Linked DNA regions of Phenylobacterium montanum. The main gene of each other region encodes a partner of the protein of the gene in region 2 in a complex. Links are inferred from orthologs where the notes say so. Each region holds a gene or a part of one and is shown on either strand. Other genes may lie near its edges. The genes, in order: tldD and KCG34_RS19405.

Region 1 (14,595 bases), 110 kb from region 2 along the record:
AGCTGATGAAGTGCTGGTAGCCCACGCGGGCGCCGGCCGGGTTGAGGCTGTCGAACTCGCCGCAGAACACGGCCGGGTTGGTCGCCACCGGGCCTTTGATGAAGGTGCGAACGTCGCGATAGGTCAGGCCGCGGCTTTCCGGGAGGTTGGCCTTGAGCCTGTCCTCCGCGGTATCCTTCTGCACGGCGACGATCTGGTCCTGGGTCAGGGGCTGGTCGGACGCGGGCGCCGAGATCACCTGGGCGCCGCCGGGCGCCTGCTGAACCGGCGTAGAGTCAGGCTGGGGGGCGGGATTGGCGCCGGTATCGGCGGACTGCGACGCGGCGGTCGCCTGCGCCGGCTGGGCGGAAGACGCCTCGGCCTTCTGTCCCGGGCCCACCTGGCTGAGCACGGTCCAGGTAATCCAGCCACCCCCGGCGACAACGATCAGCAGAGCCGCGCCGATGGCGATGGCGACAGCCAGCGGCCAACTCCGCGGTTGCTTGGCGCGCGCCAGGATCTTGTTGGCGACCCAATCGACGTCGACCGCGGGTGCGGCGGACGGGGCCGATTTTCCAGGGCGTGCGGCTTTCGCCGGCATGGCCGATCATCCGTGTTCAGAGCCGATCCGAAGGCGGACGCGGTAGCCGCATATGGAGGGAAACTTCCTAAGCAGGGCTGAACGCGCCCGAAATGGGTTGTCAGACCACCCTGGCCCGCCGCGCCAGGCTCTCTTCCGGCCACAGCTCGATGGCCTGATAATAGATCTCGAAGGCCGGGCTGCCGGGAGGCAGCGCGACCCAGGGCAGGCGGCTTCTGGTGAAGATGTGCACGTCGGGCGTGATCGCCGAGGGATCGTCCAGCGTGCCGACCCTAACGAAGCGCAGCCCCGGTCGCTCGCCATAGTCGCTCCAAAGCGCCGTCTTGCAGATGGCGCAGCGATAGATGTCATGCGGCTGACCACTGTCGGTGGGAACCCTTGTCGGCGTGGGGATTTCGCCTTCCAGGGCGATGCGGTCGGTCTCGATCAGGGCGTTGATGACGAAGGCCGAGCCGGTCTGCCGCTGACAGTCGCGGCAGTGGCAGCAATGGGTGAACATCGGCGGAGACTTCAGGCTGTAGCGCACCGCGCCGCAGGCGCAGCCGCCAAACAGACGCTGTTGGGTCATGCGCGCCCCTCCGCCACGGCCTTGAAGGCGGCCAAGCCCTGGTCCATCAGCGGCCCGACCATCGCCGTGGCTTCCTGCGGCAGGAAGTCGCTGGTCCAGACCAGGCGGCATTTGCCCTCGCCGGCGGCTTCGACCTGCATGGCGGCGCTGTGATGGCTGAAGCGGCCCTCGATCACGCTGTAGGCGATGCGGCCGGCCTCGGGGTCCAGGGTGACGATGCGCTCGCGAGCCACCAGGCCACCCGCGAAGGTCACGGTGCGCACGTCGCCGTCGATATGGCTGTCGGTCAGGACGCCCGGAAAAGCGCGGGCGGCCTCGCCGGGGGCCTCGAGCAGGCGCCAGGCCGCGTCGGCGGGGGCGTCGAGGTCGATGGTGCGGATGATGGTCGCCATGGCTTGCTCCGTTTCTCGAAAGGCGTCGGCTGGCGAGGGTTTTCGCAAGGCCCACCCTTGGTGACTTGGGGAAAAGGGCTAAGTTTCCGGCGATGGACGAAACCCTGGCGAGCGCACAGCCGATCACCAGCCGCCTCCTGGCCGAGGGGGCCGGCTGGCGCGCTGAGGAGGTGATCTGCCGCTGCGGGCCTGACGATCCCGGTTTCGAAGAGGCGCACGATTGGACCGCGGTGGCGGCGGTGATGTCGGGGGTCTTCACCTATCGCACCTGGCAAGGCCGCGCGGTGCTGGCCCGCGGCGCCCTGATGCTGGGCGAGGCGGGCAAGTGCTTCGAATGCGGCCACGAGCACGGGATGGGCGATCGCTGCGTCTCGTTCCACTTCTCGCCGGCGTTCGCAGAGGATGTCGCTGGCGGCCTCGCCGGCGTGCGGCGCGCCGGGTTCGCGCGGCCGAGCCTGGCGCCGGTCGACAGCCTGGCGCCCCTGATGGTCGAGGCCCGGGCCCTGGCGGCCGCGCCGGACCCCCTGCGCGCAGAGCAGGCGGCCATCGCTATGGCCAGCGCGGCCCTGGCGGGCGACCAGGACGGGCGCCTCCAGCGGCCGAGCGCGCGGGAGGAGGCGCAGGCGGTGCAGGCGGCGCGGATCATCCAGCAGCGCTTCGCCGAGCCCCTGACCATAGCCGGCCTCGCCGCCGAGGTCGGGCTGAGCCGGCGCCGCTTCGCCACCGCCTTTCGCGCCACTCTGGGCGCGACGCCCTACCACTACATCCTGGGCCGCCGGCTGGAGGCCGCCGCCGAGCGGCTGGCCGCGGGCGAGGACGGCGTGCTTCAGGTGGCGCTGGACTGCGGCTTCGGCGACCTGTCGGAATTCACCCGCCGCTTCAGCGCCCGCTTCGGCCGCCCGCCGGCCCGCTGGCGGCGCGCCCGCGCCTAAGGCCGCACCCGGCTTACAGAGAGTTAAGTTGCCTTCGTCCCGCGCTCCGCCAAGTCTGGCGGCCGCAAGAGGAGGGGACTGTTCATGCTGGCGATCAAAGGCCTGACGCACGTCTATGCCAACGGCGTGCGCGCCCTGGACAATATCGACCTGGAGATTCCGCGGGGCATGTTCGGGCTCTTGGGTCCGAACGGGGCCGGCAAGTCGACCCTGATGCGCTCGATCGCCACCCTGCAGACCCCGACCTCGGGCAGTATCGTCTTCGACGGGATCGACGTGATCGCCGATCCAGAACGCCTGAGGCGCACCCTGGGCTACCTGCCGCAGGATTTCGGCGTCTATCCACGCGTCTCGGCCCTCGACATGCTGGACCACATGGCCGTGCTGAAAGGCGTGGCCGAGCCCAAGGCGCGCAAGGAGACGGTCGAGCGCCTCCTGGTCCAGACCAACCTGTGGGATGTGCGCAAGAAAGCCCTGGCCGGGTTTTCCGGCGGCATGCGTCAGCGCTTCGGCATCGCCCAGGCCCTGATCGGCGACCCCAAGCTTCTGATCGTCGACGAGCCCACGGCGGGTCTGGACCCCGAGGAGCGTAACCGCTTCCTCAACCTTTTGGCCGAGGTGGGCGAGAACGTGGTGGTGATTCTCTCGACGCACATCGTCGAGGACGTCTCGGACCTTTGCCCGCGCATGGCGGTGCTCGCCGACGGCAAGATCCGCCTGGAGGGCTCGCCGGGCGAGCTGATCGCCCGGCTGGACGGGCGGGTTTGGCGCAAGACCATCGCCAAACCCGAGCTGGACAGCCTCCGCGGCCGCCACGAGGTGATCGCCACCCGCCTGTTCGCCGGCGCCACCCTGGTGTTCATCACCGCCGACCACGATCCCGGCGAGGGCTTCGAGCCTGCCCAGCCGGGACTGGAGGCGGTCTATTTCACCACCCTGGCCGCCGCCCGGCGCCGCGCCGCCGTCGCTGCGTGAGGCCAGACTCATGTTCGGCAAGATCGCGGCCTTCGAATTCCGCTACCAGGTGCGCCAGCCCTTGTTCTGGGTGGCCGGGGTGCTGTTCTTCCTCCTGACCTTCGGCGCGGTGACCTCCGATGTGATCCAGATCGGCAACACCGCGAACATCCATGTGAACTCGCCGGCCAACATCGCCCAACTCGGCCTGTTCATGGCGTTGGTTTACTTGTTCGTCTGCGCCGCCTTTGTGGCCAATGTGCTGCTGCGCGACGACGAGACCGGCTTCGGCGCCATCGTGCGCGCCACGCCGATGGGCAAGTTCGATTACCTCTATGGCCGCTTCACCGGCGCGTTCCTGGCGGCGGCGCTGGGCTTTTTGGTCGTTCCCCTGGCGATCTTCGTCGGCTCGCTGGCGCCCTGGGTGGACTCCGAAAAGCTGGGTCCGAACCGACTGTCCGACTACGCCTATCTCTATGGCGTGCTCGGCGTGCCGACAGTGTTCGCCACCTCCGCCATATGCTTCGCTGCGACCAGCGCCGCCCGCTCGATGGCGGGGACTTTCCTGGTGGTGATCGCGGTCTTCGTCGCTTTCACCGTCAGCAACGCGGTCATCGCCGCCAAGCCTGAGCTGCGCCACGTGGTGGTGATCTGGGAGCCCACGGGACTGCGCGCCTATGGCGATGCGATCCGCTACTGGACGGCGGCCGAACGCAACGCGGGGCAGCCGCCGGTCGTGGGCGTGCTGCTGATGAACCGGGTGCTGTGGGGCGCCCTCGGACTTGCGGCCCTGGCCGCGACCTACCCGCTGTTCCAGACCACGCCGCGGGGAAGCAAGGCCGCCAAGGCGCAGGTCACCGCGCCGGACGGCCCCTCATCAGCGCCGGCGGGCACGGCGGCTACATTGCCCAAGCCGGTGTTCGATGGGCGCGCCGCCTGGGCGCAGTTCGTCGTCCGCACTCGGCTGGAGATGGGCCAGGTGTTCAAGAGCGTGGTCTTCCTTGCGCTGATGGCGCTGGGCCTGGCGTTCTCGGCCGGCAACATGCTGAACACCGAAACCGCCTATGGCGCGCCGCCCTATCTGCTGACGCGGCTGGCCATCAACGCTACGCTGGGCGCGTTCAACCTGTTCCCGATCCTGATCGCGATTTTCTATGCCGGCGAGCTGGTCTGGCGGGAGCGCGACCGCAAGACTCAGGAAATCATCGACGCCTCGGCCCTGCCGGACTGGGCCTTTGTCGCGCCCAAGGTGATCGCGATCAGCCTGGTGCTGATCTCGACATACCTGGTCAGCGTCGCGCTCGCCCTTTCGATCCAGGTCCTGACCGGCGTTCATGACTTCCACCTCGGCGAATACCTGGTCTGGTACGTGCTGCCCAACGCGGCGGATGCGATCCTGATCGCGTCGTTGGCGGTGTTCGTCCAGGCGATCGTCCCGCACAAGTTCTGGGGCTGGGGAGTGATGCTGATCTACATGATCGCGCTCATCTCCGTCGACGCCATGGGCTTTGAGGACAAGCTCTACCAGTACGGCCAGGGGCCGATCGTGCCCCTGTCGGACATGAACGGCCAGGGCCACTACTGGATCGCGGCGACCTGGTTCCGCGCCTACTGGTCCGGGTTCGCCCTGATGCTGCTGGTGCTTTCGCACGCCCTGTGGCGGCGGGGGACCGAGACCCGGCTCGGGCCGCGTCTGAGGCGTCTACCCGGACGGTTGCTGGGACCGGCCGGGATCATCGCGGGCTTGGGCGCGGCGGTATTCGTCGGGACCGGCGTGTTCATCTTCTTGAACACCCACGTCTGGAACGCCTTCGAGACCAAGATCGACATCGAGCGGCGGACCGCCGACCACGAAAAGGCGGTCAAGGGCCTGGAGCCCCTGCCAGTCCCGGCCGTGACCGACATCAAGATGGCGGTGCAGGTCTATCCGCACGAACACCGGCTGACGGCTGCCGGAACCTACCGGCTGGTCAACCGCAGCGGCCAGCCGATCTCGCTGGTGCACATCTACAACGACATCGACGCCGACACGACGATCGACATGCCCGGCGCGCACCTGGCCAAGGACTATCCGCGCTTCCACGACGCCGACTGGCGCTTCGACCGGCCGCTGCAGCCGGGCCAGACGGCGGTGCTGAACTTCACCACCCATGTGGGCCACCGGGGATTCCGCAACAACGACGTTCCCTCCAACGGGCCCGGGGCGGGCCAGGTGGTGGACAACGGGACCTTCATCACCAGCCAGGGCTTTGCGCCGCAGCTCGGCGTGGATCCCTCGACCTTCCTGCAGGACCGCGGCAAGCGGCGCAAATACGGCCTGACGCCAGAAGTGCGGATGGCCAAGCTGGAGGACCTGTCGGCCCGTCGCTTCAACCTGACGGCCAGCCCGACGGACTGGGTCAATTCCGACATCACCCTGACCACCGACGCCGACCAGACCCCGATCGCGCCGGGCGACAAGATCAGCGATGCGACGGCAGGCGGCCGGCGCACGGCCGAGTTCAAGAGCGCCGCCCCGCTCCTGGCCTTTTTCTCGATCCAGTCGGCGCGCTACGTCGAAAAGCATGAGCCCTACAAGGGCATCGACATCGGGGTCTATTACGACCCGCAGCACCCCTACAATGTCGACCGGATGATCGCGGCGGCCAAGGCCAGCTTCGACTACTACCAGGCCAATTTCAGCCCCTATCAGTTCCACCAGCTGCGCTTCATCGAGTTCCCCGACTATGCGCGCTTCGCCCAGTCCTTCGCCAATACGGTGCCGTGGTCCGAGAGCCTGGGCTTCATCACCGACCTGCGCGACCCGGACCATATCGACTACGTCACCTATGTCGGGGCGCACGAGATCGGCCACCAGTGGTGGGCGCACCAGCTGATCGGCTCCTATCAGCAGGGGGTGACGATGCTGGACGAGACCCTGGCCCAGTATTCGGCCCTGATGGTGATGGAGAAGCTGTACGGGCCAGACAAGATCCGCCGGTTCCTGAAGTACGAGCTGGACAACTACCTGAGGAACCGCGGCGGCGAGATCATCGAGGAGCTGCCGCTGAATCGCGTCGAGAACCAGCCCTACATCCACTACCGCAAGGGCTCGCTGGCCATGTACCTGTTGAAGGACCAGATCGGCGAGGACGCGGTCAACCGGGCCCTCAGGTCGATGCTCAAACAGTACGCCTTCCAGCACGCGCCCTATCCGCGCTCGACCGATCTGGTGGCAGCCTTCCGGGCCCAGGCGCCGGCGGGCAAGCAGGCCCTGATCACCGACCTGTTCGAGAAGATCACGATCTACGACGTCAAGGCGACGGCGGTGCAGGTGAAGAAGCGCCCCGACGGCCGCTACGACGTGCGCCTGACGGTCAGCGCCAAGAAGGCCTATGCCGACGGCAAGGGCAAGGAGACCGAGGTTCCGCTGAACGGCGAAAGCTTCGATGTCGGCCTGTTCACCGCCAAGCCGGGCGACGGCAAGTTCGGCCACGAGAACGTGGTGCTGTTCGACCGGCGGGTGTTGCACACTGGCGTGCAGAATTTCGACTTCGTGGTCGACAAGCGGCCGGCCTGGGCGGGGGTGGATCCCTACAACAAGTGGATCGACCGCAATTCCGACGACAACCTGATCCAGGCGGAGAAGGGGTGAGGGGTTTCGGCGGGCCGCCGTTTCCAAATTCCTCTTCCTGAGGTGCTCGGCGCGCAGCGTCGAGCCTCAAAGGACGCAATCACGGAGCCGTCAATGCGTCCTTCGAGGCCCGCTGCGCGGGCGCCTCAGGATGAGGACCTATGTTGGATCGCTGAGCTTGGCGCCGGAGACGTTCGCCAGCGCCCAAAAAACAAAACCCGGAAGCGCTGAAGCGTAGTCACCGCGGACCAACGCACAAACTGCTTATAGCCGCGATCCGCGAAGACTGCGGGACAAGTCGCATACCAGTTTTCGCGCCCTGCCTCACACAGGGTTTTGTCAGATCACCAGGTGACGTGGCCGGTTGCGGTCAGAAGCCCGATCATCATCACGGCGCCGAGACCGATCATGATGACCATGACGGCCATGTCCATCATTTGCTCGGCGTTTTCGAATTTGGTGAACTTAGGCAGTTTGTGCATGGTGAGACGCATAGCAACTTCCCCATTGCTCCTAGGAAGCGAATCTGCGCCCGTCCGGCTCTATCAACAAGCTTGGCCACACGGAATGGATACTGACTGAGGCGCGGCGAACACAGTCCGCACCAGGCAAAACCCAGGTCAGACGCTCGTCCCGCCGACCGTCAGCCCCGTGATCTTCAGGCTGGGCTGGCCGACGCCCACCGGAACCCCCTGGCCCGCCTTGCCGCAGACGCCGATGCCCGGATCGAAGTCGAAGTCGTCGCCGATCATGGCCACGCGGGTCAGGGCGCTGGGGCCGTCGCCGATCAGGGTGGCCCCCTTGACCGGGCTGGTGACCTTGCCGTCCTCGACCAGATAGGCCTCGGTGCACTGGAAGACGAACTTGCCGTTGGTGATATCCACCTGGCCGCCGCCGAAATTGGCGCAGTAGAGGCCGCGCTTCATCGAGGCGATCATCTCCTCGCGCGGGGTGGTCCCCTGCAGCATGCCGGTATTGGTCATGCGCGGCATGGGCATGTGGGCGTAGGACTGTCGCCGGCCATTGCCGGTGGCCTTCAGCCCCATCAGCCGCGCGCTCATGCGGTCGTGCATGTAGCCGACCAGGATGCCGTCCTCGATCAGGATAGTGCGCTCGGTGGGCGTGCCTTCGTCGTCGATGGTCAGCGAGCCGCGGCGGCCGGGAATCGAGCCGTCGTCAAATACGGTCACGCCCGGAGCGGCCACCCGCTCGCCGATGCGCCCGGAAAAGGCGCTGGTGCCCTTGCGATTGAAGTCGCCCTCCAGGCCGTGGCCGACCGCCTCATGCAGCAAGACCCCGTTCCAGCCCGGGCCCAGCACTACGTCCATCTCGCCGGCCGGGCAGGCGACGGAGTCCAGGTTGACCATGGCCTGGCGCAGGGCTTCCTCCACCTGGTCCTGCCACTTGTCGGGGGTGATCCAGGCCTCGAAGCCGGCGCGGCCGCCGGCGCCGGACGAGCCGCTCTCGCGCCGGCCGTCACGCTCGACGATCACCGAGACATTCAGTCGCACCAGGGGCCGCACGTCGCGCAGCAGGCCGCCGTCGGCGCGCAGGATCTCGACCACCCGCCGCTCGCCGGCCAGGGAGGCGGTGACCTGGACCACCCGCGGGTCCTTGGCCCGGGCGTAGGCGTCGATCTCCTGCAAGAGGGCGATCTTGTCGGAGAAGGCCGGCGAGGCCAGCGGGTCGTCGTCGCCATAGAGGCGGGTGTTGGTGGCGCGAGGGCCCTCGGCGGAGACGCCGCTGTAGCCGCGCTTGGCCAGGGCGGCCGAATCGGCGGCTCTGCGGATCGCGGCCTCGGAAATCTCCGAGGCGTGGGCGTAGCCGGCGGTCTCGTCCGCCACCACGCGCAGGCCGAACCCCTCATTGACGTCATAATTGGCCGACTTCAGCCGGCCGTCGTCGAACACGAAGGCCTCGCTCTCGGAGCGCTCGACGAACAGCTCGCCGTCGTCGGCCCCGGCCAGGGCCTCGCCCAGGATAGAGCGCGCGCGATTCGCATCGACGCCGGCGGCGTCCAGGATTGACGGAGCGGAAGTGTGGGCGGTCATGCGCGGCTCGCAAAATCAAGGCTCAAGGCCTTCAACATAGGCCCGAGCCGCAGCTTGCGAAACCTTCGTGGCCCCCAGTTCCCCGAAGGGCGCTCCAATCTCTTGGCAAGCCTGGACAGAGCGCGTATGCACGCCGCGAAGGCATGGGGGCTGGAATGCCTGGATCCTGAGCGAAGCGCGGGGTCGACAGGTCCGGCTTCCTGGGATTTATGTCTGCCGGTGGAGGGGGCAAGGCTCAAGCAGGGCCAGTCCTGGGACGTCGGCGAAGCGGATCGTGAGGACATGAGGGCTGAAGCTTTGTTGATGCGAAGGCTGCGAGGCGCCGCGGTGGCGCTCGGAACAGCCGCCCTGGCGGCGGGAACCAGCGTTTCGGCCTGGGCCGCGGATGCGGTCAACAACCCCGACATCGTCGGCCAGCCGGTCGATGGCGCCATGGGTCTCCAGCCGGCGCACTCGCCGCTGAAATTCCAGGCGATCGCTTTCCACGACCATCTGCTGCTGCCGATCATCACCGTCATCAGCCTGTTCGTGCTGGCGCTGCTGATGATCTGCGTCGTGCGCTTCAATAAGCGCGCCAATCCGGTTCCGGCCAAGTGGAGCCACAACACCCCGATCGAGATCCTCTGGACCACCGTTCCGGTGCTGATCCTGATGGTGATCGCGGTGTTCTCGTTCAAGCTGCTGTTCGCCTACCACGCCATGCCCAAGCCCGACCTGACGGTGAAGGCGACCGGCTACCAGTGGTACTGGGGCTATGAATATCCCGAGCAAAAGATCCCCGAGTTCACCTCCAACGTCCTGACCAAGGAGGATGCGGCGGCGCGCAACGAGCCGTACCTGCTGGCCGCCGACAAGGCGATGGTGGTGCCGGTGCACAAGACCGTGCATGTGCTGGTCACCGGCGCCGACGTGATCCACGACTTCGGCCTGCCGGCCTTCGGCATCAAGATCGACGCCGTGCCTGGGCGGATGAACGACGCCTGGTTCAACGCGGACAAGACCGGCATCTATTACGGCCAGTGCGACCAGCTCTGCGGCGTCAACCACGCCTTCATGCCGATCGAGATCAAGGTGGTGAGCCAGGCCGACTTCGACGCCTGGGTGGCCCAGCAGCACGCGCCGGCGCCCGCCGCGACCCCGGCCGCCGCCCCGGCGCCGGCCGCCAAGCCCGCCGCCGGCAAGTCCGCGTCCGCCGCCGCGCCGCAGCACCTGGCGCTCAACACTCAAGCTAGCGTCGCAGCGCGCTGATCCCCGTTCGAGAGAGTTAGACCATGGCGACCGCCGCTTCAGACCACGCTCACGGGCACGACGACCACGCCCACACCCCGCCCTTCCTGGTGCGTTGGCTGTTCTCGACCAACCACAAGGACATCGGCACCCTCTACATCCTGTTCGCCATCATGGCCGGGATCGTCGGCGGGGCCTTCTCGGGCTTCATGCGCTGGGAGCTGATGCACCCGGGCATCCAGGTGTTCACCGACAACGGGATCCTGGGCTCGGGCTTCTTCAAGGGGCACAACGGCTATAACGCCATGACCACGGCCCACGGCCTGATCATGATCTTCTTCATGGTCATGCCGGCCATGATCGGCGGCTTCGGCAACTGGTTCGTGCCGATCATGATCGGCGCGCCGGACATGGCCTTCCCGCGGATGAACAACATCTCGTTCTGGCTGCTGGTCTCGTCCTTCGCGCTCCTGGTGATGTCGCTGTTCACCGAAGGCGGCCAAGGCCCCGGCTTCGCCGGCGGCTGGACCATGTATCCGCCGCTGTCGACCGTCGGCCATCCGGGCCCGGCCTTCGATCTCGCCATCCTGTCGATCCACCTGGCCGGCGCCAGCTCGATCCTGGGGGCGATCAACTTCATCACCACCATCTTCAACATGCGCGCCCCGGGGATGACCATCCACCGCATGCCGCTGTTCGTGTGGTCGATCCTGGTGACCGTGTTCCTGCTGCTGCTCTCGCTGCCCGTGCTGGCCGGCGCGATCACCATGCTGCTGACCGACCGCAACTTCCACACCCACTTCTTCGACCCGGCCGGCGGCGGCGACCCGCTGATGTTCCAGCACCTGTTCTGGTTCTTCGGCCACCCGGAAGTGTACATCCTGATCCTGCCCGGCTTCGGCATCATCAGCCACGTTGTCTCGACCTTCTCCAAGAAGCCGGTGTTCGGCTACCTGGCCATGGCCTACGCCATGGTGGCGATCGGCTTCCTCGGCTTCATCGTGTGGGCCCACCACATGTACGAGACCGGCATCCCGCTCGACCTGCAGGCCTATTTCGTGGCCGCGACCATGGTCATCGCCGTGCCCACCGGCATCAAGATCTTCTCGTGGATCGCGACCATGTGGGGCGGGTCGATCGACTTCAAGACGCCGATGCTGTTCGCCGTCGGCTTCATCTTCCTGTTCACCATCGGCGGCGTGACCGGGGTGGTGCTGGCCAACGCCGGCATCGACTACTCGCTGCACGACACCTACTACGTGATCGCCCACTTCCACTACGTGCTCAGCCTGGGCGCCGTGTTCGCCATCTTCGCCGGCTTCTACTACTGGTTCGAGAAGATGTGGGGCGTGAAGTACAACGAGGTGCTGGGTAACATCCATTTCTGGTTCATGTTCGTCGGCGTGAACGTGATCTTCTTCCCGCAGCACTTCCTGGGCCTGCAGGGCATGCCGCGCCGCTACATCGACTACCCGGCGGCGTTCGAGAAGTGGAACACCATCTCGACCTACGGCTACATGATCACCGTCGTGGGTATGGGCTTCTTCTTCCTGCTCCTGCTGGAAGCCGCCGTCCGCCGCCGCAAGGCCGAGGCCAACCCCTGGGGCGAAGGCGCCACCACGCTCGAGTGGACCCTGTCCTCGCCCCCGCCGTTCCACCAGTTCAACGAGCTGCCGCACATCTCGGCCGACTCGTCGCACTGAGGAAACGGGACTGATGTCCGCCTTGGGGGCGGGGCTGAACAGGCCTCGCCCCTGGGTATTTTGAAAGCCTATCGCGTACCATGACCGACGCCGCCCTAGCCCCCAGCCGCTCGACGCCCGCCCGCTGGCAGGACTATGTCGCGCTGCTGAAGCCGCGGGTGATGTCGCTGGTGGTGTTCACCGGCCTGACCGGCCTGATCTGCGCCCGGACGCCGATGAGCCCGATCCTGGCGGGCGTCGCCATCCTCTGCATCGCCATCGGCGCCGGCGCCTCGGGCGCCCTGAACATGTGGTACGACGCCGACATCGACGCGCGCATGAAGCGCACTCGCGGCCGGCCGGTGCCCATGGGCCGGGTCCAGGGCGCCGACGCCCTGGCGCTGGGCATGACCCTGTCGCTGCTGTCGGTCGGCATGATGTACCTGGCGGTGAACCTCCTGGCCGCCGCGCTCCTGGCCTTCACCATCGTCTTCTACGCCGTGGTCTACACCATGTGGCTGAAGCGCTGGACGCCGCAGAACATCGTCATCGGCGGCCTCGCCGGAGCCCTGCCCCCGGTGATCGGCTGGGCCGCGGCCACCGGGACCGCACCGCTGAACGCCTGGCTGCTCTGCGCCATCATCTTCCTGTGGACCCCCCCGCATTTCTGGGCCCTGTCGCTCTACACCGCCGAGGACTATGCCGCGGTCGGCGTGCCGATGATGCCGGTGGTCAAGGGCGCGGCCTCCACCCGCCGCCAGATCCTGCTCTACAGCTTCATCTTCGTTCCGGTGGCCATCGCCCCCAGCTTCACTGGCCTGGCCGGTCCGCTCTACCTGGCCATTTCAGGCCTGGGCGGGCTGTTGTTCCTGGTCCTGGCCGTGCGCCTGGCGATGAGCCATGCGGGCGACAAGGCCGGCGAGCGGGAAGGGCGGCTCTATGACGTCAAGGCCGGGGCCACCGCGGCGCGCAACCTGTTCGCCTTCTCCATCGCCTATCTGTTTCTGCTGTTCGCCGGGCTCCTGGCCGAGCGGCTGATGGGGCTGGAGGCCCTGAAGCTATGAGCTTCAACCCGCCCGAAAGCGAAGAGGCGGCCAAGGCGCGCCGCCGGCGTAGCATCGCCATCGCGCTGGCGCTGGGCGTGTTCGTGATCCTGGTGTTTGTGATCACCATCACCAAAATGAAGGGGAACGTCTTTGTCGGCGCGCCCTCCTGAGACAAAGACGCCTGATCGCGCCCGTTTGGCCAACGGCCGGGTGGCGCTGATCTGCGTCGGCGTGTTCGCCGCCATGACCGGCGCGGCCTTCGCCTCGGTGCCGCTCTATCGCGCCTTCTGCCAGGCCACCGGCTTTTCCGGGAACGTGCCCAAGGCCAGCAAGGCCGCCGGCCAGGTGCTGGACCAGAAGCTGACGGTCAGCTTCGACACCAATGTCCGCGGCCTGCCCTGGAATTTCGCGCCCGAGCAGTTGCACCAGACGATCAAGATCGGCGAGACGGGCCTGGCCTTCTTCACCGTGACCAACACGTCCGAACAGCCGCTCACCGGCCACGCGGTCTACAATGTCACCCCGCTGCAGGCCGGGACCTATTTCCGCAAACTGCAGTGCTTCTGCTTCACCGACCAGACCATCCAGGCGCACCAGACCATCCGCTTCCCGGTGGTCTATTTCGTCGATCCCGGCTTCGCCAGGGACGGGGACACCAAGGCCTTCACCGACGTCACCCTGTCCTACACCTTCTATCCCGCCACGCCCAAGACCGCCGCATCCGCCCCAAAGCCCCAGCAGGGCCTTGGCGGACCGGCCGGAGCAGGGCTATAGCCTAGATTCTAAACCGCCGACGTTCGGGGGACCGGGCGGCGGCCTCATACTTCGAGGTTCAACAGCGACATGGCATCCGGCGCCGTCAAGCACGACTACCACCTGGTCAACCCCAGCCCCTGGCCGCTGATCGGCTCGATCGCCGCCTTCGTCATGGCCGTCGGCGGCGTGATCTGGATGAAGGGCATCCTGGGCTTCGAGAAGCACACCCTGGTGGTGTTCCTGGCGGGCCTGGCGGGCGTACTGTTCACCATGGGCGGCTGGTGGCGCGACGTGACCATCGAGGCCAACAGCGGCGACCATACGCCGGTGGTCGGCATCGGCCTGCGCTACGGCATGGTGATGTTCATCGCGTCGGAAGTCATGTTCTTCGTCGCCTGGTTCTGGATCTTCTTCGAGATGTCGCTGTTCCACGGCCACCGGGTGCTGACCCCGGACGCCAACGCGACGGTCGGCGTGGCCCAGGCCTGGGCGACCTGGCCGCCCAAGGGCGTCGAGCTGGTCCCGGCCTTCGAACTGCCGCTGGTCAACACCCTGACCCTGTTGCTCTCCGGCACCACCGTCACCTGGGCGCACCACGCGCTGCAGGTCGGCGATCGCAAGAGCGCCACGCTCGGCCTGTTCCTGACCATCTGCCTGGGCGTGCTGTTCACCTCGATCCAGGCGTTCGAGTATCACCACATCCTGGCCGACCACCTGTTCTTCTCGGAAGAAGCTTCCAACTCGGGCCTGTTCGGCAACGCCTTCTTCATGGCTACCGGCTTCCACGGCTTCCA
Region 2 (14,695 bases):
GGTCCTGGCTCGCGCGCCCGGCGGCGCCTGGGGCGAAGCAGGTCATCCGCGAGACGCCAAGGCGCAGGCGACGGTGGGCCGTTTCATCGAGGCGACCCTCAAGGCGAGCCACGCCAGCCCAGGCAAGCTGGACACGGCGGCCGGCGACAGCATGGCCCTGGTCAAGCCGCTGCACAGCTTCGACCCCGGCGCGCCGATCGTCCTGATGCTGCGCTATCCCATGGCCCGGGCCATGGCCCCCTATCACCCATTGCTGGGCGCGCTCGGCCTGATCGGCCTGGCCGGCTTGGCGCTCCTGATCGCCGGCAGCTGGGCCTTGGCGCGCGGCGTGACGCGGCCTCTTTCCGATCTGGAGCAGGCCGCTCATCGCCTGCAGCGCGGCGAGGCGGCGAGCGTCACCGTCACCGCCCGCGACGAGATCGGCCGCCTGGCCGAGGGCTTCAACAGCATGGCCGCCGAGATCGGCGAGCGCGAGCGGCGCATCACCCACATGGCGCTGCACGACGGCGATACCGACCTGCCCAATCGGGAGGCACTGGCGCGCGATATCGCAGCCCTGGCCGAGCGCGCGCGCGCCGAGCGGATCTATGTCGCGGCCCTCGGCGTCGATCGCCTGACCCATGTGCGCGGCGCCATCGGCCATGCCCTGTTCGGCGAGATGATGCGTGAGCTGGGCGCGCGCCTGGCCAGGCTGGCGCCCGAGACCCGGCCCGCCCGCCTGACCACCGCCATTCTCGGCGTGGCTTTCGAGGCTGAGAGCCGCGAGGCCGCCATGGCCCGGGCCGAAGCGCTGCGCGAGGCGCTGGAAGAGCCCCTGCGCCTGGCCGAGAACGTGGTCGACGTCAGCCTGACCCTGGGCCTCGCACCCTATGCAGAGGACGCCGACCGGGTCGCTTCGCCGATCGACCGGGCCAATATCGCCGTCGACCAGGCCCGCTCAGCCAAACGGGCGGCCATGGCCTTCGACGCCAAGGCCTATGGCGACCCCGCCGCCAACCTGTCGCTGATGAGCGAGATGCGCGCCTCGATCGAGGCCGGCCACATGGCGCTCTACCATCAGCCCAAGTTCGACCTGCGCCGCCGCGGGGTGACGGGAACCGAGGCCCTGGTGCGCTGGATCCACCCGACCCGCGGCTTTCTGCCGCCCGACCGCTTCATCGGCATGGCCGAGGAGACCGGCCACATCCGCGCCCTGACCGAATGGGTTCTGGCCCAGGCGGTGCGTGATCAGAAGGCCATGGCCGCCGCCGGCCACGAGCTTGCGGTCTCAGTCAACGTCTCCGGCCGCCTGCTGGGCGACCTCGCCTTCGCCGAGGCGGCGCTCGAACTGGTGGCTGGCGCCTGCGGCGACATTTGCTTCGAGATCACCGAGACGGCGGTGGTGGAGAACCCGGAGCTGGCCCTGGCGGTGATCGACCGTTTCACCGCCGCGGGCGTCGCCGTCTCCATCGACGACTACGGCACCGGCCTCTCGTCCCTGGCCTATCTGAAGCAGATCCGCGCGGGCGAACTGAAGATCGACAAGTCGTTCGTCTTCGCCATGGGCGAAAGCCAGCGCGACGCGCTGCTGGTCCGCTCGACCATCGACCTGGCCCACGGCCTCGGCATGAAGGTCACCGCCGAAGGCATCGAGACCGAGGCGGCCCTGGCTCTGCTCACCGGCATGGGCTGCGACCTGGCCCAGGGCTACCTGATCGCAAAACCGATGCCGCTCAATGGCTTGTTGAACTTTCTCAGCGAGGATGCCGAGGTCTTGAAATCCCGCGCCTAGAAAGGGAGCGGCCTTGTCCATTCGCTTGCTCGCCGTCCTCGTACTGGCGTCGGCCCCGACCGCGGCGTTGGCGCAGTCGCAAGCCGGCCTGGCGCAGCTGATCGCGCCCCAGACCTTTTCCGCCTACCTCGACCTGCGCGCCACCGCCAGTGACGGGGAGAAGTCCTGGCTGGACGGCGGCTTCGGCAAGACCCGCTATGGCGGCGAGGGCGCCCGGCTCAGTGTCGGGGAGGCGGCCATAGCCTGGAACCCCTATTTGACCAGCAACCTGGATGCGGTGGTCGAGGGCGAGATCCAGCCTGACCACGACCACGGCGCGCGTATCGGCGAGGCCTTCGTGCGCTATCGCCCCTTGCCGATCGACGGCGTCCACATCGCCGTCCGCGCCGGCCTGTTCTATCCGCCGATCTCGCAGGAGCACGAGGGCCTGTTCTGGACCCCGGCCGAAACCATCACCCCCTCGGCGATCAACAGCTGGGTGGGCGAGGAGGTCAAGGTGGTCGGCTTCGAGGTCTCGGCCAGGAAGGCGTTCGGCGAGCGCGAGATCGGCGCCACTGCGGCGGTGTTCGGCTTCAACGACACCTCGGGCACGCTCCTGGCCACCCGCGGCTGGGCTCTGGACGACGTCAAGACCAACGCCAGCGGGCGCTATCGCCTGCCCCCGTTGGCCGACTTCATGGAATACGTCCAGGCGGAAGTGACCAATCCGGTGCGCAGCCTCGATGGCCGCGCGGGCGCCTATGGCCGGCTGGATTTCAAGCCGACGGCGCGTCTCAGCCTGGACGCGGTGTTCTACGACAACCTCGGCGACCTGAGATCGTTTCGAAAGCTGCAATGGGCCTGGGACACTCGCTTCCTGGGCCTCGGCGCCACCTTCGCCATCGACGACAACACGCGCCTGATGGGCCAGGCCATGATCGGCGATACCCGCATGGGCTATGGCGATCCCTGGGTGAACACCGGCTTTTCGTCGGCCTATCTGATGGCGACCCGATGGTTTGGCGAGGACTCGGTCAGCGGGCGGATCGATGTCTTCAGCACCAAGAACCGCACCGATCCCGAATACGGCCTGACCCAGGAGCACGGCTGGGCGATCACCGCCGACTACAAAAGAAAGCTCGGCCGCCATCTGACCGGCCTGGTCGAAATGCTGCACGTGGAATCCGATCGCCCGGCCCGCACCGACATCCTCAGCGAGCCGGCGCAGCAGACCCAGACCGTGGTCCAGGCGGCGCTGAGGCTCGCCTACTAGGCGGTCCCGGCCCGGTGTCTGTCACGTATCGAAATACGATGTGACCGGATCAACGCCCCACGGCCGAGCTCGGGTCTTGATTCCAGAGCGCTATGATCTGATATGGGCCGCAATGAGAAATTGGCTGAAATCCCTGGCGGTCGTCGCCGCCGTCGTCGCCATTCCGGGCCTGGTGTCCGCGGACGTGGACACGGTGACCGGCGCGTGGGCGGTCAAGGGCAAGGTCGAAGGCTATCCGGTCCAGGTGCGCTGCGAGTTCGAGCGCCAGGGCGAGGGCCTGGCCGGCCTGTGCCGCGACGGCGACGCCAGCGGCGAGGCCCATGTGCTGACCGAGAGCGGGGTAAAGGGTGATCACGTCTCGTGGACCTATCACCGCCGTTTCCTGTTCAAGACCTACCGCGCTCAATATGATGGCGTGGTCAATGGCGCCTCCATGACCGGCACGATTTCGGTCGCCGGCTACACCGGCCCCTTCACCGCCACCCGGCAATAGCCCCACCCTTCAGCCCAGCCTCTTGACGTTGCGCCCGTCCGGCGCGACAGGGCGGCCCCATGAACATTCTCCTCGTCGGTTCGGGCGGCCGCGAGCACGCCCTGGCCTGGAAGATCCAGCAGTCCCCGCTTCTGAAGCGGCTGGTCTGCGCCCCCGGCAACCCTGGCATGGCCGCCCTGGCCGAGACCCGGAACCTCAAGGCGACAGACGTGCCGGGGCTTATGGCCCTGGCCCAGGAGATCGCCGCCGACCTGGTGGTGATCGGCCCCGAGGTCTCGGTGGAGGCTGGCCTAGCCGACGCCCTGGAGGCCGCCGGCATTCCCTGCTTCGGCCCGACCAAGGCCGCCGGCCAGCTTGAATCCTCCAAGGCCTTCACCAAGGCCTTTTGCGACCGTCACAAGCTGCCGACCGCCACCTATGGCGTGTTCGACAAGGCCGCCCCGGCCAAGGCCTTCCTCGACCGCTTCGAGGCGCCCTATGTGATCAAAGCCGACGGCCTGGCCGCCGGCAAGGGCGTCGTGATCGCCGAGAGCCGCGAGGCCGCCGAGGCCGCGATCGACGACATGCTGGGCGGCGGCTTCGGCGCGGCCGGGGCCCGGGTGGTGATCGAGGAGTTTCTCGAGGGCGAGATCGCCTCGCTGTTCGCCCTGTCGGACGGCAAGACTTGCATCCTGTTCGGCGGCGCCCAGGACCACAAGCGCGCCTATGACGGCGACGAGGGCCCCAACACCGGCGGCATGGGAACCTATGCCCCGACCCCGGTGCTGTCCGATGCGGTGGTCGAGGCCGCCCGCACGCGCCTGATCGAACCGGCCCTGGCTGGTATCGCGGCCGAGGGCGCGCCCTATCGCGGCGTGATCTTCTGCGAGATGATGATCACCAGGGACGGCCCCAAGCTGGTGGAGTTCAACGTCCGCTTCGGTGATCCGGAGTGCCAGGTCCTGATGCTGCGCCTGGAGAGCGACCTCGTCCCCTATCTCGTCGCCTGCGCCAAGGGCGCCCTGGGCGGGATGCCGAAGCCGGTCTGGCGTGACGAGGCCGCCATGTGCGTGGTGCTGGCGGCCAAGGGCTATCCCGCTGCGCCGGAGACCGGGACGGTGATCGGCGGCGCCGAGTCCTATCTGGGCGAGGGCGTGGTGGTGTTCCACGCCGGCACCGCCCGCAACGGCCATGGCGAGCTGGTCGCGGCCGGCGGGCGGGTGCTGAACGTCTGCGCCCACGCCAAGACCCTGGCCGAGGCCAGGGCCCGCGCCTATTCGGCGATCGAGCACCGCATCGACTGGCCCGGCGGCTTCCACCGCACCGACATCGGCTGGCGGGCCCTGGGGCGGTAGCCCTCCCGCTGCGTCCGGCGCTTTGCAGCCCGCCTCGCCCTCGCTAAAGTCGAAATTCAAACGAGCGTAAGAGGGATGGACGCGATGGCCGACGACACCGCCGAACAGCAGCGCGAGCAGCTGAACACGGGCACCAAGCCGGTCGCCGAAAGCCACCGCTTCGACGAGGCCCGGCTGCTGGCCTGGATGCAGGCCAATGTCGAGGGCTTCGAAGGCCCGCTGGAGGTGCGCCAGTTCAAGGGCGGCCAGTCCAATCCCACCTACCAGCTGGTCACGCCGGGCAAGAAGTACGTCATGCGACGCAAGCCGCCGGGCAAGCTCTTGCCCTCGGCCCACGCGGTCGATCGCGAATTCCGGGTGATCTCGGCCCTCTATCCCACCGGCTTCCCGGTGGCGCGGCCCTACGGCCTGTGCGTCGACGACGAGGTCATCGGCACCATGTTCTACGTCATGGACATGGTCGAGGGGCGGATCCTCTGGGATCAGACCCTGCCGAGCTATCAGCCGGCCGAGCGCCACGCCCTGTTCATGGCCAAGATCAGGACCCTGGCCGACCTGCACAACACCGACTACCAGGCCGTGGGCCTGGAGGGTTTCGGCAAGCCCGGCAACTATTTCGCCCGCCAGATCGACCGCTGGTCCAAGCAGTACAAGGCCTCCGAAACGGTCCATCTGGAGTCGATCGAGCGATTGATCGAGTGGCTGCCCAAGACCACACCCGCCGACGACCAGACCACCATCGTCCACGGCGACTATCGCCTGGACAACATGGTCATGCACCCGACCGAGCCGCGGGTGATCGCAGTCTTGGACTGGGAGCTCTCGACCCTGGGCAATCCGCTGGCCGACTTCACCTATCTGCTGATGAACTGGGTCAACGGGGCGATATCGACCCTGCCGGACCTGAAGGGCCACGGCATCCCAACCATGGACGAGGCGGTCGCCGAATACTGCCGCCTGACCGGCCGAGACGGCCTGCCGGACCTGAACTGGTACATGGCCTACAACATGTTCCGGCTGGCCGGCATCTGCCAGGGCATCGTCGGCCGGGTGCGCGACGGCACCGCCAACAGTCCCCAGGCCGCGGCCATGGCCGAGCGCGTGCCGCTGCTAGGCGAGGCCGCCTGGGAATACGCCAAGAAGGCTGGGGCGTAGCAGGGCCTTTAGCGCCGCCTCGTCCTCGAACCGCGCCCGGACCGGCCAAGCGACCGCCTTGGCGCGCCAGTCCGGCGGCAGGCGCGCCCAGTCCTTTTCCGTGGTGACCAGGCCGGCGCCCAGCTCGGTGGCGCGACGCTCCAAAAAGCGCAGGGTGTCGGCGCCATAGGCGGCATGGTCGGGCAGGGGAACGAAGTCGGCCAGGTCGCAGCCGGCGGCGAGCAGGGCGCGCTCGACCTTCCAGGGTTTGCCCACGCCGGCGAAGCCGAGCTGGCGGCCCCTAGGCGGCGGCGCGGCAGGCTCCAGCCGTGCGGTCAGCACCGGCTTTCCCTGGAACAGCGCCAAAAGCTCAGGGTCGGGCGCATCGAGGCTGGCGGGCAGCAGCACGATAACAGCGTCCGCCCGCGCCAGGCCCGGGGCCAGTGGCTCGCGCATCGGCCCGGCGGGGAACACGGCCCCGTCGCCGAACGGCCATTCCCCGTCGCGGGTCTCGCCATCGACCACCACCAGCGACAGAGCCTTCTTCAGGCTGGGGTTCTGGTGGCCGTCGTCCATCACGATCGCCTGGGCGCCAGCCGCCTTGGCCGCCACCGCGCCGGCGACGCGGTCGCGGGCGATCCAGAACGGCCCGTCGCCGGCCAGCATCAGGGGCTCGTCGCCGACCGCGGCGGCGTCGTGCCGGGCGGGATCGACCTCGATAGGCCCGGCGAGGCTGCCGCCATGGCCGCGCGACAGGCCGGCGGCCTCCACGCCGTCCGCCCGCAGCAGGCGCAGAATCTCGCGCACCACCGGCGTCTTGCCGGTTCCGCCGACGGTCAGGTTGCCGACGCAGATCACCGGCAGGCCCGCATCGACCGGCTGGGCTCGGCGGATGCGCCGCGCCGTCGCCCAGGCCCAGATCCAGGATGCTGGCTTGAGCAGGGCGCGCAGCACCGGGGCGGAGTTGTCACGCGCATACCACCAGCGCGGCGTGGCGAGCCTCATGGCAGCAACTCCACCACCCGCCCCAGCGCCGCCCGCGCCTCGACGTCCCGCGCCTGGGCATAGGCCCAAGCCCGCCCGGCTCGCGCGGCCAGGGCCGGGTCGCCGGGCAGGGCCGCGCTCATGACGGCGCCGAGTTCGCTGGCTTCGATCAGGGCGCAGCCGTCGACGGCGATCAGTTCGGCATAGGCGGTGGCCCAGTTCTCGACCTGGCCACCGGAGACAAACGGGCAGTCCAGCCTGGCCGGCTCCAGCGGATTGTGCCCGCCGACGCCGCTTACAAAGCCGCCGCCGATCACCGCCAGCCGCGCCAGGCGGAACCACAGGCCGAGTTCGCCCAGGGTGTCGGCGACGTGGACGCTGACCGCGTTGAGGCCCTGGCCTGCACTGCGAAGGGAGACGGCGCCCAGGCGCGCCTCAGCCAAGGCCGCGATCTGGGGACCGCGCTCGGGATGGCGGGGAACGATCACCAGCAAGGCTTCGGGCGCTGCGATCTCGGCGAAGGCCCCCAGCACCAGCTCATCCTCGCCGGGGTGCGTGCTGGCGGCGAGGATCAACGGCCTGCCGCCAATCTCAGTGCGCAGGGCGTCCAGCGCCGCGGGGTCGACCGGCAACGCCTCAGCGCCGAATTTGAGATCGGCCAGGCCCGCAACCTTGGCGCCCAGGCGCTCCAGCCGCGCCGCCGCCGTCGCGTCCTGGGCCAGGACGAGGTCGAAGGCGCCGAACAATGCTCGGGCGGAGCGCGGCAGGCGCGACCAGCTGCGGGCGCTGTCTTCCGACAGCTTCGCCGACAGCAGGGCCATGCGCGCGCCCCGCCGCTTCGTCTCCAGCAACAGGTTCGGCCACAGCTCGCTCTCGACCCGCACCGCCAGGTCGGGCCGCCAGTGATCCAGGAAGCGCGCAACCGCCGCCGGCCCATCGATCGGCGCATAGTGATGGATCGCGCCCGCCGGCAATCGCCGCGCGAGCAACTCGGCCGAGGTGCGGGTGCCCGAGGTGACCAGCACAGTCGCGTCGGGTCGGCGCGTGCGGAAGGCTTCGACCAGGGGCAGAAGGGACAGGCTCTCGCCGACGCTGGCGCCGTGCAGCCAGGCGAGCGGCCCTGGCGGACGGGCGACCGAGGCGCGGCCCAGCCGCTCGCCCAGGCGCGCCGGATCCTCCTTGCCGCGCCGTGCGCGTCCTTGCAGCAGGCGCGGGGCCAGGGGTTCGATCAGGCCCGTCAGGCCGGCATAGAGGGCCAGCGGCAGGGGCCCGCCCTGGCTCAAACCTGGCTCCCGGCCAGGATCGCCTCGGCCTTGTTCTGCGCCGCGATCAGACGCGCCTGCCAGTCGGCGCGGGTGGCCTCGCGCGTGGCCTCGTCGGTGGCTGCCGGAGCATAGAGCGGCCCGTCGAACACCACGCAACCGCGGCCGAAGGGCACGGGGACGCGCGCCTTGTCCCAGCTCTTGAACTGTATGGCGGGTGTGGCGGCGAGGCCGAACAGCACCACCGGGACCTTGGCCGCCTGGGCCATGATCACCGTGCCCTCGGGCATCACCTGGTTGGGGCCGCGCGGGCCGTCGGGGGTGATGGCGATCAGGCCGCCGTCGCGCATGAAGCGCAGGGCCTGGCGGAAAGCGGCCGCACCGCCCTTGTCGGCGTCCTTGCCCTTCTTGGCCGCCGAGCCGCGGATCGAGGGAAAGCCCAGGCGTTCGACCGTGCGCGCGGTCAGCTCCCCGTCGCGAGAGGCCGAGATGATCACCCGCCGCGGTTTGTGCTTCAGCACCCGCCGGCAGACCACCGCCATGGTGATGCGCCCGTGCCAGAAGGCGCCGATAGCGCCCTGGTCCGAGGCGACCATGGAATCCACCCCTGCCCGGTCCTCGAACCGCCAGCGGGTGGTCTCGAGCGCGAAGTTCACATAGCCGGTCAGGATCCAGGAGATGGCGCTCTGCACCAGCGGATGGCGGACGAAGGAGCTCACTCGGCCGCCTCCGGCGTGGATTCCAGGTCCTGGGCCTTGGCCAGGCGCGCATAGAGGCCGCCGGCGCGCACCAGTTCGTTGTGCGTGCCGGTCTCCACCACCCTGCCGCGGTCGATGACATAGATGCGGTCGGCGTTCTTCACCGTCGATAGGCGGTGGGCGATCAGAAGCGTGGTGCGGCCGGCCATCAGCCGCTCCAGGGCCGCCTGCACCTGGGCCTCGCTCTCGGTATCGAGGGCGCTGGTGGCCTCATCGAGCAGCAGGATCGGGGCGTTCTTCAGGAAGGCGCGGGCGATCGCGATACGCTGGCGCTGGCCGCCGGAGAGGCGCGCCCCGGCCTCGCCCACCGGGGTGTCGTAGCCCTTGGGCAGGGACAGGATGAAGTCGTGCGCCGCGGCCTGCTGGGCGGCGGATTCGATCTCGGCCTGGCTGGCCTCGGGATTGGGATAGGCGATGTTGGCGCGGATCGTGTCGTCGAACAGGAACGGCTCCTGGGTGACCAGGGCGATGTGATGGCGCAGGCTCGCCAGGGTCAGGCTGCGCACGTCGCGCCCGTCCAGGGTGACCGCGCCGGCGGTCACGTCATAGAAGCGCGGGATCAGGTTCAGGATGGTGCTCTTGCCGCCGCCCGACGGGCCGACCAGGGCCACGGTCTCGCCGCGGCGGGCTTCGAGGGAAACTCCATGAAGAGCCTGCTCATCCGCGCCATAGCTGAAATCGACGGTTTCGAACCGGAGATGAAATTCGCCCCCCTGCAGCGGCGCAGCGCTCGGCGCATCCCTAATCTCTGGCTCCACGTCGAGCGCGGCGAACAGCCTGGCCGCCGCCGTAAGCCCCTCGCTGAACACGGTCTGCAGGTTCGCTAGCTGTCGCAGGGACTGGGAGGCCATGCTGAGCGCGCCCAGGAAGGCGACCAGGGCGCCGACGCTGATATGGCCGCCCAACGCGCGCCAACCGGCATAGGCCAAAACTCCCGCCGTAATCAGCGTCATCAACGCTTCGGTGGCCGGCGCCGCCGTGGCGCGGGCGTTGGCGCCCTTGATCAGATGTTCCTGACGGCGGTCGATCACTGCCGAGACGCGGTTTTCCTCAAAGGCCTCGCGGTTCTCGATCTTGACGATCTTGATTCCGTCCAGGCTCTCCATCAGCACGGTCGCCAGGGCCGAGGTCTCGGTCATGGCCCCCGTGGCGGCCTTCTTGGTTTTTCGCGCATAGCGCCGCATGATCAGCAGTGCGATCGGCGCGGCCGCGAGCAGGCCGACCGAAAGCAGCGGGTCGTTGATCACCATGACTGCGCCCGCGCCGATCACGGTCAGGAAGTGTTGGGTGTAGTTCACGACGCCGTTGGTGGCCGCCTCACGGATTAGGCCGGCGTCATAGAGCACGGATGCGACGTGCGATCCGGAATGGGTGGTCCGCAGGCGGGCGAGGTCGGCTCGGACCATGCGCCCGAACAGTTGCAGCTGTATGTCCCCCACGATCCGGTTGCCGATGCCGTTGACCAGCATGGCCTGACCCACCTGGGCGGCGGCGCGACCCAGCGCTAAGGTCGCGACCAGCACCGGGATACGCAGCAGGGCGCCGGGCTTCGGATGGGCGATCAGGTCGTCGATCGCGGGCTGAAGCAGGCGGATCAGTTCGGCGCTCAGCCCGGCCACGGCGATCGCGCAGACGATCGACAGGGCGAAACCCGTCCAGCGCGGTGCGAGATAGTCGCGGGCCACGCGACCGATGAGGCCGAAACGAGGTTGGTTCGGCGTGGAAACATTGCCCGTCATTCTTGGGGCGGCCTCATCCGCCTTTGATCCGCCGTCAGGCGACAGCTAAGAGGGGCTGGCTATTACGAATCCAACGCCCGCGCAGCAAGTTTTGACCCAATTCGATCTGACGACATTCTTCGGGCGGCTGAAAGCCTATCTCGACTACCTGTGGACCGACCATGCCTGGCTGCGCCTGGGCTTCATGAACGACCACTGGGTCAGCGACGAGCTGGTGCGCGCCAACCAGCCCTGGCCGTTCCAGCTGAAGCTGTGGAAGAAGCGCGGGATCAAGACCGTGATCAACCTGCGCGGCGGGTTCGACACCTCGACCCACGCGCTGGAGCGCGACGCCTGCGAGCGGCTGGGCATGACCATGGTCGACTTCGTGGTCACCTCGCGCGAGGTCCCTTCGCGGGCGCGGGTCCTGGGCGCGCGGCAGATGTTCGACACCATCGAGTACCCGGCCCTGATTCACTGCAAGTCCGGCGCGGACCGGGCCGGGATCATGAGCGTGCTCTACGCCCACTTTCGCCTGGGCCAGCCGATCCGCGAGGCCATGGCCCAGCTCTCGCCCAAGTACCTGCATGTGAAGGCCGGCCTGACCGGGGTGCTGGACTATGTGTTCGAGCGCTACCTGGCCGAGGGCGAACCGAAGGGCCAAAGCTTCCTGCAGTGGGTCGAAAGCGACGCCTACGATCCGGTCGCGATCAAGAAGGACTTCCGCGCCAACTGGTGGGGGACGCTGCTGACGGAGAAGCTGGCGCGGCGGGAGTAGGGCGCCCCTCGCCCCTCGCCCCTCAGTGCGGCTGGCTCTCGTCGTGGTGTTCGTCGGGGTCCAGCAGCTTGTGGGCGTGGATGATGAAATAGCGGGTCAGGGCGTTGTCGACGGTGGCCTGGGCCTTGGACTTCCAGGCGGCGAAGGCCTCGGCGTAGTTGGGATAGGCGCCGACGAAGTCGACCTTCTTCAGGTCGCGGAACTGATATTCCCCTACGCCGGTCAATTCGCCGCCGATGACGAGGTGAAGCAGCTGGCGATCGGGCATAGTCGGCCTTTCAGGGTGAATTTGGCAGATCGATATGCCTGACGCGGCGTAAGATCAACTCGTGCAGGCTTGGGCCGGCGACGACTAGGCTGGGGACCTTGGGCGAGGGGCGATTGAAGGCGAAATCGCGGCCCTTGTGATCGCTGACCGCGCAGCCGGCCTCGCGGGCGATCAGGCCGGCCGCGGCCAGATCCCACTCGGCCTTGGACGACAGCGCCAGGGTGGCGTCGAACTCGGCCGAGGCCACCGAGCAGATGCGGTAGGCGACCGAGTTGCGGCTCTCGATCCGCATCTGCGGCCACGGCTCCGCCCAGGCCGGATGGCGCATCATCGGGGCGTCGGCCAGCATGGCGCAGTCGGCGATCGCCTCGCGGTCGCCGCAGGCCAGGGGCAAGCCGTTCATCGCCGCACCCTCGCCGGCTATCGCCTGGTAGATCTCATCGCGGTCCGGGGCGAACACCACCCCTGCCAGCGACCGGCCGTCCTCGACCACGGCGATCGAGACCGCCCACCAGGGCCGGTGCTTGACGAAGGCGCGGGTGCCGTCGATCGGATCGACCACAAACACCCGACGGCGTTCCAGTCGCGCCGGATCGTCCGCCGTCTCTTCCGAGAGCCAGCCATAGTCCGGCCGGGCGCGGGCCAGGGTGTCGCGCAGCAAGGTGTCGACGGCCAGGTCGGCGTTGCTGACCGGTGTCTTGTCGGCCTTGTAGGTGGTGGTCAGGCCGGCGGCCCGCAGAGTCAGGGCCACGGCGCCGGCGGCGCGCGCGGCTTCGGTGATCAGGTCGAGGTCGGCCTGGGCGTTCGCTGTCATCGCCCCGCGATCGCCAGGGCGTCGACCAGCAGCGAAGGCGAATTGGATGCGCCGCGGATCTCGAGGTCCGAGCCGGCCACCAGCCTCTGATAGATGTCGACCAGGTTGCCGGCCACGGTGATCTCGGTGACCGGATAGGCCATCTCGCCCTTCTCGAACCAGAAGCCGGACACCCCGACCGACCAGTCGCCGGTGTGCGGATTGAGCGACGGGCCGAACATGGAGGTGACCAAGAGGCCCTCGCCGGCGTCGCGCATCAGCCCGGCCTGGTCCAGGGTTCCGGGCCGGACGGTCAGGTTGGTGGTCGAAACCCCGGGCGACCCGGCCAGGCCGCGAGAGGCGTGGCCGGTGGTCGTAAGACCCAGCTGCTTCGCCGAGCTGCAGTTTAGGAGCCAGGTGGTCAGGACCCCGTCGTCGATCAGGTTGCGGGCGTGGTTGGCCACGCCCTCGTCGTCGAAGGGGCTGGAGCCCAGGCCGCGCCGGCGATGGGGATCCTCGGCGACCACGAAGCCGGCGGGAAAGATCTGCTCGCCCAGCCTGTCCTTCAGGAACGAGGCGCCGCGGGCGATGGCTGGGCCGGCTATGGCCCCCAGCATCGGTCCGATCAGCGACATGGCCAGGCGGTTTTCGAAGATCACGGGGGCAGTGGTCGAGGCGATCTTGCGCGCGCCCAGACGGCTGACCGCCCGCTTGCCCGCCTCGGCGCCGATGGCCTCGGGGGTGGGCAGGTCGGCCTGCCATCGCTGGCTGCGCCCCTCGCCGCCGCGCTCCATGCCGTTTTCGTCGCCGGCCACGACCGAAGCCGAGATCGAGAAACCGGAGGCCGCGTGCGGACCGGAGAAACCGTTGCTGGTGACCAGCCGCCAGGCCGAGCTGGACCAGCCGGCCGAACCGCCCTCGCTGTTGGTCACGCCCGGGGTGGCCAGGGCTGTGCTCTCGGCCGCGAGGGCCTGATCCTCCAACTCGGCGGCGGTGGGCTCGGTAGGGTCGAACAGGTCCAGTTCGGGCCAGGGGCCGCGGGAGAGGATCTCCGACGGCGCGAGGCCGGCATAGGGCTCCTCGGGCGCCAGCCGGGCCATGGCCACGGCGCGCTCGACCAGCCGCGCGCGGGCGGCGGCCGAGAGGTCCGAGCCGGACACGCTGGCCTGGCGCTTGCCGATGAAGACGCGCAGGCCCAGGTCGCGCGCCTCCTCGCGCTCGACCTCCTCCAGCTTGCCCATGCGCACCGAGATCGACAGCGACTGGCGCTCGGCGCCCACCGCCTCGGCCGCGTCGGCGCCGGCCTTCAGCGCGGCCGACACCAAGTCTTGCAGCAGATTTTCATCCATGGGCGGAGTTATGAACGATGGGGGGGCGCGGCGGCAACCGGGAAGCTCACTTCCAGATCGGCTTGCCCTCGCCCGGCAGGCCGAGGCGGTCCCAGATTTCGCTGACCCGCTCGACCACGCCCGGGTCCATGGAGAGCTTCTGGCCCCACTCGCGCCTGGTCTCCGGCGGCCACTTGTCGGTGGCGTCCAGGCCGATCTTCGAGCCCAGGCCGGACTCGGGCGAGGCGAAGTCCAGATAGTCGATCGGGGTGTTCTCGATCACGGTGATGTCGCGGGCTGGGTCCATTCGGGTGGAGATGGCCCACATCACGTCCTTCCAATCACGGGCGTCGATGTCGTCGTCCACCACGATCACCCACTTGGTGTACATGAACTGGCGCAGGTACGACCATACGCCCAGCATCACCCGCTTGGCGTGGCCGGGATAGGCCTTCTTCATCGACACCACGGCGATGCGGTAGCTGCAGCCCTCGGGCGGCAGCCAGAAGTCGACGATCTCGGGGAATTGCTGCTGGATCAGGGGAATGAACACCTCGTTCAGCGCCTCGCCGAGCACGCTGGGCTCGTCCGGCGGGCGGCCAGTGAAGGTGGTCAGGTAGATGGGGTCGCGCCGCATGGTGACGGCGGTGACCTCGAAGATCGGGAAGCGCTCGACCGAGTTGTAGTAGCCGGTGTGGTCTCCGTAGGGGCCCTCGTCGGCATATTCGTCGAGGAGCACGTGGCCCTCCAGCACGATCTCGGCCTCGGCGGGAACCATCAGGGGCTGGGTTTTGGCCGGGACCAGTTCGGCCTTGGCCCCGC

Evidence for each region.
Region 1: the proteins of KCG34_RS19405 (region 2) and tldD are in contact, whole or in part, in a solved structure (PDB 5NJ9), measured with the Escherichia coli proteins. The link is inferred for Phenylobacterium montanum from one-to-one orthologs.

What each region holds. Positions count from the first base shown.
Region 1 is NZ_CP073078.1:4,350,296-4,364,890, forward strand. The notes cover bases 6,876-9,742. They hold tldD (metalloprotease TldD), read right to left. Parts: upstream 9,091-9,742; coding sequence 7,660-9,090; downstream 6,876-7,659. Other genes in these bases: KCG34_RS19890 (ABC transporter permease/M1 family aminopeptidase), read left to right, coding at 6,876-7,060; KCG34_RS19895 (hypothetical protein), read right to left, coding at 7,384-7,521; coxB (cytochrome c oxidase subunit II), read left to right, coding at 9,394-9,742. Also shown: KCG34_RS19865 (hypothetical protein), read right to left, coding at 1-580; KCG34_RS19870 (GFA family protein), read right to left, coding at 681-1,148; KCG34_RS19875 (SRPBCC family protein), read right to left, coding at 1,145-1,540; KCG34_RS19880 (AraC family transcriptional regulator), read left to right, coding at 1,633-2,472; KCG34_RS19885 (ABC transporter ATP-binding protein), read left to right, coding at 2,557-3,447; more of KCG34_RS19890, read left to right, coding at 3,458-6,875; more of coxB, read left to right, coding at 9,743-10,338; ctaD (cytochrome c oxidase subunit I), read left to right, coding at 10,362-12,020; KCG34_RS19915 (heme o synthase), read left to right, coding at 12,101-13,063; KCG34_RS19920 (cytochrome c oxidase system small membrane protein), read left to right, coding at 13,060-13,215; KCG34_RS19925 (cytochrome c oxidase assembly protein), read left to right, coding at 13,241-13,819; KCG34_RS19930 (cytochrome c oxidase subunit 3), read left to right, coding at 13,889-14,595. UniProt on the Escherichia coli protein: Metalloprotease involved in CcdA degradation. Suppresses the inhibitory activity of the carbon storage regulator (CsrA).
Region 2 is NZ_CP073078.1:4,236,730-4,251,424, forward strand. The notes cover bases 11,729-14,695. They hold KCG34_RS19405 (TldD/PmbA family protein), read right to left. Parts: upstream 13,895-14,695; coding sequence 12,563-13,894; downstream 11,729-12,562. Other genes in these bases: KCG34_RS19395 (DUF4170 domain-containing protein), read right to left, coding at 11,729-11,752; KCG34_RS19400 (3'(2'),5'-bisphosphate nucleotidase CysQ), read right to left, coding at 11,763-12,566; KCG34_RS19410 (UbiD family decarboxylase), read right to left, coding at 13,941-14,695. In the rest of the region: KCG34_RS19345 (putative bifunctional diguanylate cyclase/phosphodiesterase), read left to right, coding at 1-1,771; KCG34_RS19350 (hypothetical protein), read left to right, coding at 1,785-3,023; KCG34_RS19355 (hypothetical protein), read left to right, coding at 3,136-3,516; purD (phosphoribosylamine--glycine ligase), read left to right, coding at 3,576-4,850; KCG34_RS19365 (phosphotransferase), read left to right, coding at 4,935-6,005; lpxK (tetraacyldisaccharide 4'-kinase), read right to left, coding at 5,961-6,989; KCG34_RS19375 (3-deoxy-D-manno-octulosonic acid transferase), read right to left, coding at 6,986-8,251; KCG34_RS19380 (lysophospholipid acyltransferase family protein), read right to left, coding at 8,248-8,949; KCG34_RS19385 (ABC transporter ATP-binding protein), read right to left, coding at 8,946-10,727; KCG34_RS19390 (protein tyrosine phosphatase family protein), read left to right, coding at 10,819-11,484; more of KCG34_RS19395, read right to left, coding at 11,507-11,728.